2 regions of the Desulfomicrobium baculatum DSM 4028 genome follow, and region 2 is predicted to be linked to the other one. Evidence: predicted binding sites of a transcription regulator. Region 2 holds the regulator's gene; the other holds the start of a gene.

Region 1 (3,499 bases), 1.1 Mb from region 2:
GTCATGACCAATGCGGACGACCCCATTCTGACCCCAGGCAACTTCAGTTTCCTGGAACAAACGTTCAAAGACCGCCTGACGCTCTATCCGGCAGGGGGACACTGCGGCAATCTGAGTTATCGGGACAACGTCGCGGCCATGCTCGATTTTTTCCGCAAGTGAGACACATCATGCGTATATTCCTACTCTGCCTCATCCTTCTCGTCTCCGCCGGATGCGCCACCAACGGACAGCATCAGCCCGGGCCTTTTCAGGCTCCCGTGCATCGCGGCCTGCCGGAGGATCCCACCCTGGAGCGGCATTTCCTGGTGCATGACCCCTGGGAAGGGTTCAACCGCAACATGTACCATTTCAACGCGCAGCTGGACCGCTATGTCTATCTGCCGGTGGTCAGAACCTACGAAGCGATCCTGCCCGATAGCGTGCAGCAGGGCGTTTCGAATATTTTCAGCAACTTGAAAGAAATACCGATCTTTGTGAACTCTGTCCTGCAAGGCAAGGCCAAGAAGGCTTCGGTCTCGCTCGGCCGCTTTGTCTTCAACACGACCATTGGCCTGGGCGGGATTATCGATGTGCTCGGCAACGGGGGCATCCCGCAGGAAGACGAGGATTTTGGACAGACCCTGGGCGTCTGGGGCGTTCCGGCCGGTCCGTATCTGGTGCTCCCTGTGCTCGGGCCTTCCGGGGTGCGCGATACGGGAGGCGTGTTCGTGGACGCGGCCATGACCTTGAATCCGTCGTATGGTCTCTTCCAGGACATGAGTTGGTTCGCGCGCGAGTCCGCGACCACCGGCGTATATGTGCTCAAAGCCGTGGATGCGCGTCATCAGGTCAAGTTTCGCTACTACGAGACAGGGAGTCCTTTCGAGTACCAGTTGGTGCGCTTCATCTACTCCAAGAAACGCGAGCTCGACATCGAGAAGTAGACCTCTTTTGGCTGTTGCAAAGGCGTGACGGTTCCTGCGGGCCGGTCGCGCCTTTTTTTTGGGGGAGCCTGGGGGCGCGATCAAGCGACACGTTTGTAATTTTGGCGTAGAACGAGATGCAAACTCGTGTTTGCACTGTAAACGCGACATTGCATTTGTGACGGACTCGATTTTTCTAATAATTTGAAATAAATAATGTTTATTTTCTTTGTGATTGTGGCAGGTCTTTTGCTTTGTCTTTGTCGTCAAAATAATGGGCGAGAGAACGCTTCATAATCATCGAGGAGGAAGAAAAAAACATGGCTCAGGAAAGCAACGTAGTTGTCGATCACGGTAAAAGTCAGTGGTCGGATTTGTGGAAGAAAGAGGACTATCTGGCCATTTGGCTTGGCTTCATCATCATCGCCGTGTCCATTCTGGCGTACACCACGTTTGGCCCCAAGGCGGAGTTCGCCGAAAAAATCAGCGGGTTGAGCCAGGTTCAGCAGGCTGAATTGGACAAGGCTCCGTTCAAGACCATCGCCTGGCACAAAGCCCAGGACGACAAGGGCAAGCTCAAGGGCACCAGCACGCCTTTCGGCAAGTTTGTCTCCCACTGGGTTACCAAGCCCGGTTCCTGGAAGTCCAATCCCCTTGATGCGGTGATCCGGACCGAGGCTCAGGCCAAGGCGATGAACGAGAAGGCCATGCCTAAGTACGAAGAGGCCAAGGGCAATCTGGAAATGGCTCTGGCCGCCGCCGTTGCCGCCGAAGGGGCCGCCGCGGGCGCTTCCTTCCAGGACCAGGCTTTGAACGACGAGGCTGCCTCCAAGATTTCCGCCTGGCGCGATGCGCACAAGGCCGCCAGCGATGCCAAGAAAAAAGTCGAAAACAAGCCGTATAACAAAATTCCCAGCCTGATCGGCCTGTGCGTCTTCCTTGCCGCCATCTTCGGCGTCGGCATCGCCATGATGGGCAAGAGCATGCCCGCCTTCATGCAGGGCTTTGTGGTCGTGTTCCTGGTCGCCATCCTGGCCTATCTGCTCGGCGGACAGGCCATCTCCAAGCAGTACGGCTTCGGCGCCGAGGCGTGGGGCGTCGTGCTCGGCATGCTCATCGCCAACACCGTGGGCACGCCCAAATGGGTGCTCCCTGCCTGCGAAGTGGAATTCTTCATCAAAACCGGCCTGGTGCTTCTGGGCGCTGAAGTGCTCTTCAACAAGATCGTGGCCATCGGCATCCCCGGCATCTTCGTGGCCTGGGTGGTCACGCCCATCGTCGTCGTCGTGACCTACACCTTTGGTCAGAGGGTGCTGAAGATGCCCTCCAAGACCCTGAACATCGTCATTTCCGCCGACATGTCCGTGTGCGGCACCTCCGCCGCCATCGCCACGGCAGCCGCCTGCCGGGCCAAGAAGGAAGAGCTTACCCTGTCCATCGGTCTGTCCCTGGTCTTCACCGCCATCATGATGATCGCCATGCCGGCCTTCATCAAGGCTGTCGGCATTCCTGAAGTTCTGGGCGGCGCCTGGATGGGCGGCACCATCGACTCCACCGGCGCGGTAGCCGCTGCCGGCGCGTTCCTGGGCCAGAAGGCCATGTACGTGGCCGCGACCATCAAGATGATCCAGAACGTCATGATCGGTGTCACTGCCTTCTGCGTTGCCGTCTACTGGTGCACCAGGGTTGAGGTTCAGGAAACAGGCCGCAGCGTTGGCGCCGGAGAAATCTGGCATCGCTTCCCCAAGTTCGTACTCGGCTTCATCGGCGCATCCATCATCTTCTCCATCATGGACGCCGGCATGGACAAGGATTTGAGCACCGCGGTGTTGACCAACGGCATCGTCAAGGGTGGCACCACGCTGCTGCGTGACTGGTTCTTCGCCCTGTCCTTCGCGGCCATCGGCCTGTCCACCAACTTCCGCGAGCTGGCCAAGTACTTCAAGGGCGGCAAGCCTCTTATCCTGTACGTTTGCGGCCAGAGCTTCAACTTGGTCTTGACTCTGACCATGGCCTACATCATGTTCTATGTGGTTTTTCCGGAAATCACGGCCAAGATCTAAACAGTATCTCCAAGCCGGGAGGGATTCCCTCCCGGCTCTCAAGGACGCCACGTCATGACGGAAAAAAGTTTGCCGGTACGGCTGAAAAATTTCACTCTTGGTCTGGGTGTGGCCCTGGCCTTCGTCTACCTCTTCCTGCCCCTGTTGACCCACTCCTGCGGTGTTCTGGAGCGCATGTCCGTATATCTGGACAAGAACGGCATCGACCCGAGCCGTTATTACTACACGGACGTGGAGCAGGTTAAGGAAGGGGAAAACTACTTGCGCTTCGCCCTGGAAGAGAAATAGCTACAAAGCGGTCGGCGCTTCATGCGTCAGGCCCGACACGTTTCCGTTTCCTTCCGGGTGTTGATTGGATGGCCGATTCCCGCTGTTTACGATGCGGGCCCTTTTTTGTCTGCTTTCCCGGCTGGTCCAGCCCTGGCGCATCACTGTTCACCCCGCTCATCTTCCCCTGACTGCGGGAAGCATCAATTTCAGGCGAGCCATGCACATCTTCAAGCCATCAAAAATACAGACCAAATTCGTGTC
Region 2 (3,499 bases):
CCGACACGCTGACCGTGCTCCTGGAAAAAAAGGAAGGCTCCGGCAATGCCACCCAGAGCGTGGCTGACGAGCAGGGGTCCATCAAAAAGATCATCGCCAAGGGCAACGTGCGCATCAAGGCCGACCAGGGCCGCACCGGCACCTGCGGCAAGGCGACCTACGAAGCCGACAAGGACCTCTTGACCATGGAAGACAATCCCATGCTCATGGAAGGCGCCAACAAGATCCAGGGCGAGGTCATAAAGCTCTTCATCAAGGAAAGCCGCAGCGAAGTTCTGGGCGGCAAAGGGCGGGTCGAAGCCATTTTCAACACCCCCGCAAGCAAGCCGGGGGCCGGGCAGTGACCACGCTGACCGGCCAGAAGCTGGCCAAGCGCTACGGGCTCAGGGATGTCGTACGCGACATCGATCTTGATGTGCGCCAGGGCGAGGTGGTTGGCGTCCTGGGACCCAACGGGGCCGGCAAAACGACGACCTTTTACATGCTGGCGGGCATCGTGCCGCCGACGCGGGGCCAGGTTCTTCTGGACGGCATGGACATCACCCGCTGGCCTTTGCACAAAAGGGCCCGCGCAGGCATGAGCTATCTGCCGCAGGAGAGCTCGATCTTTCGAAAACTCACCGTGCGCCAGAACCTGCAACTGATCCTGGAATACTCCGGTTTTTCCAAGGACGAGCAGCAGCGCACGGCGGACAGGCTTCTGGACGAGCTGGGCATCACCCGACTCGAGGGTCAACTGGCGGCCTTTCTGTCCGGTGGAGAACGCCGCAGGCTGGAAATTGCCCGCGCCCTGATCCAGAATCCCAAATTCATTCTTCTGGACGAACCCTTCGCCGGCATCGACCCCCTGGCCGTGGACGACATCCAGACCATCATCCAGGACCTTCGCGGCAAAGGCATCGGCGTGCTTATCTCCGACCATAATGTCCGTGAGACGCTTCAGATCTGCGACCGGGCGTACCTGGTCTACGACGGTCAGATCATCTTGAACGGCAGCCCCGAAGAGATCGTCGCCGACCCGGGCGCGCGCAAGGTGTATCTCGGCGAGGGATTCAGCCTCTAGCGGACACGATTTTCCAAGGATTGCCAGGGCCTAACCTTTATGGCAGATTCGGTACTAGGTAGTTTTCTTGTCTGCAATCCTCTGACACGGTGAGATTAAATCCATTATGGGCCTTGAACTCCGACAAAACCTCAAGCTGACGCAGCAGCTGGTCATGACCCCACAGCTGCAGCAGGCTATCAAGCTGCTCCAGCTCTCCCGATTCGAGCTCCTTGAAGCCGTTCAGCAAGAGCTCTTGGAGAACCCCATGCTTGAAGAAGGGGTCAAGGAAATTTCCGAAGAGCACGATATCCAGGCTCCGATGGAATCACGTCCCGAAGTTTCGCACGAAGACGCGGAACTGATGCGCAACGCGGACTGGGAAAACTACCTCGGCGATTTTTCAAGCACCGCCAAGCAGGTACAGTTCAAGGAGACCGAAGCCCTGGAAGAGATGATGTCCTACGAGGCCAGGCTCTCGGGCAAGCCATCCCTGGATGGGCATCTCTTGTGGCAGCTCTGCCTGTCCAACATCACCGAAGAAGAGGAGATGATCGGCGAAGCCATCATCGGCAACCTCGATTCCCAAGGCTATCTGATGAGCTCGGCCGAGGATATCGCCTCCGAAACGCTCTCTCCCCTGGCCTTGGTCGAGTCCATGCTGCATCGCCTGCAGCGCTTCGACCCCGTGGGCGTGGCCGCGCGCTCGCCCAAGGAATGCCTGCTCATTCAGCTGGAGATGCTCGGCCAGGACGATCCGATTCTCGTTTCCCTGGTGGCCGACCATCTCGAAGACATCGAAAAGCGCCGCTACAAACCGCTCCTGCGCAAGTTCAAAATCCAGATGGAAGACCTGAAAGCCTATCTGGACATCATTCAGTCCCTGGACCCCATGCCCGGAGCCAGCTACGGGAGCGAGAGCACCATCTATGTCAGCCCGGATGTTTTCGTATACGAATACGAGGGGGATTTCGTCATCGTCATGAACGACGACGGCCTACCCAAGCTGCAGCTGAGCCCCTATTACATGGACGACATGCACCTTGCGGTCAAAGGCCCGGACCGGGAATACCTGCACGACAAGATGCGATCCGCCATGTGGCTCATGAAGAGCTTGCACCAAAGGCAAAGAACATTATATAAAGTGGTTGAAAGCATTGTCAGATTCCAGCGGGGCTTTTTCGAGCACGGGGTGACCAAGCTGAAACCGCTGATTTTAAAAGATGTGGCCGACGACATTGAAATGCACGAATCCACGGTCAGCCGGATCACCACGAACAAGTACGTGGCCACCCCGCATGGCATCATGGAACTGAAATTTTTCTTCAACTCCGCGCTGGAAATGGATGACGGCACCCAGGTCGGCTCCGAGTCGGTCAAGGCCATCATCAAGAAAATGGTCAGCGAGGAGGACCCCAAGCACCCCTTCAGCGATGAAAAGATCGCGGCGGTGCTGAAGGAAACACTGGATGTGAACATCGCCCGGCGCACCGTGGCCAAGTATCGCGCGGTGCTGGGGATAGATTCTTCATCCAAGCGAAAACAAGTTTTTTGACACCCCGCCCTCGGGCCGCTCCTCTTGGACGGACCACGGGCTGACCCTCAACAATCGAGGAGGCTTCCATGAGGATTACCTTCAATTTCAAAAACTTCGATCCTTCCGACCATTTGCGCAAATACGCCAAGGACCGCTTCGGCAAGCTCGCCAAATACATGTCCGGCACGCCCGACGCCGACCTGCAGGTCAACCTCGAAGTGGAGAAATTCCGGCATATTGCCGATATAGTGCTGACGGGCAAGAATGTGCATATCTCCGCCCGCGAAGACAGCGAGGACATGTACTCCACCGTCGACATGGTCTGGGACAAGCTTGAAGCCCAGATGCGTAAGACCCGCGACAAGGACAAGAGCCGTCGCAAAAGCGGCAGCGACAGCCCTCTCATGGACGCCGGCGGTTTTGACGACGACGCGGACGCCAAGCGCAAGCCCGTTATCCAAAAGACCGAAGACGACTTCTCGCCCAAGCCCATGATCGTTGAAGAAGCCGCCCTGCAGCTCGAAAGCACGGACAATGAATTCCTTGTTTTCCTCAACGCGGAAAGTGAAAGGATCAATGTCATCTATCGTCGCAAAACCGGAGATTTCGGTTTGATCGACCCCGGGGTATAGGGAATGAAGCTTGCTGAATACCTGGACAAGGATTTGATCATCTCCGACCTCTCGGCCAGGACCAAACCCGAGGTCCTGGCCGAACTCGTTTCGCGGCTGTCGGCCAAATACCCCGATCTTGACCCCAAGCGCGTGACCCAGGTCCTCATGGATCGGGAACTGCTCGGAACCACGGGCATCGGGGATGGGATCGCCATACCCCATGGCAAGCTGGACAGTATCGATCAGGTTCTGGTCATTGTCGGCCGCAGCCACGAAGGAGTGGATTTTGCCAGTCTGGACCACAAA

What was found. The regulator sigma-54, encoded in region 2, starts transcription at its own class of promoters, with help from an activator protein. The targets are predictions, from matches to a motif close to CTGGCACGGNNNNTGCTT.
Region 1: a site for sigma-54 is predicted at 1,143-1,160, ahead of DBAC_RS13285 (YeiH family protein). Genes of this name have one in related genera too.

The regions. Positions count from the first base shown of each region.
Region 1 covers NC_013173.1:3,042,413-3,045,911, reverse strand. The annotation lists gene DBAC_RS13295 (hypothetical protein) at 1-162, shown strand, start outside; gene DBAC_RS13290 (MlaA family lipoprotein) at 171-926, shown strand; gene DBAC_RS13285 (YeiH family protein) at 1,226-2,968, shown strand; gene DBAC_RS13280 (hypothetical protein) at 3,023-3,256, shown strand; gene DBAC_RS13275 (c-type heme family protein) at 3,456-3,499, shown strand, end outside.
Region 2 covers NC_013173.1:176,393-179,891, reverse strand. The annotation lists gene DBAC_RS00760 (LptA/OstA family protein) at 1-344, shown strand, start outside; gene lptB (LPS export ABC transporter ATP-binding protein) at 341-1,063, shown strand; gene rpoN (RNA polymerase factor sigma-54) at 1,170-2,597, shown strand; gene hpf (ribosome hibernation-promoting factor, HPF/YfiA family) at 2,666-3,211, shown strand; gene DBAC_RS00740 (PTS sugar transporter subunit IIA) at 3,215-3,499, shown strand, end outside.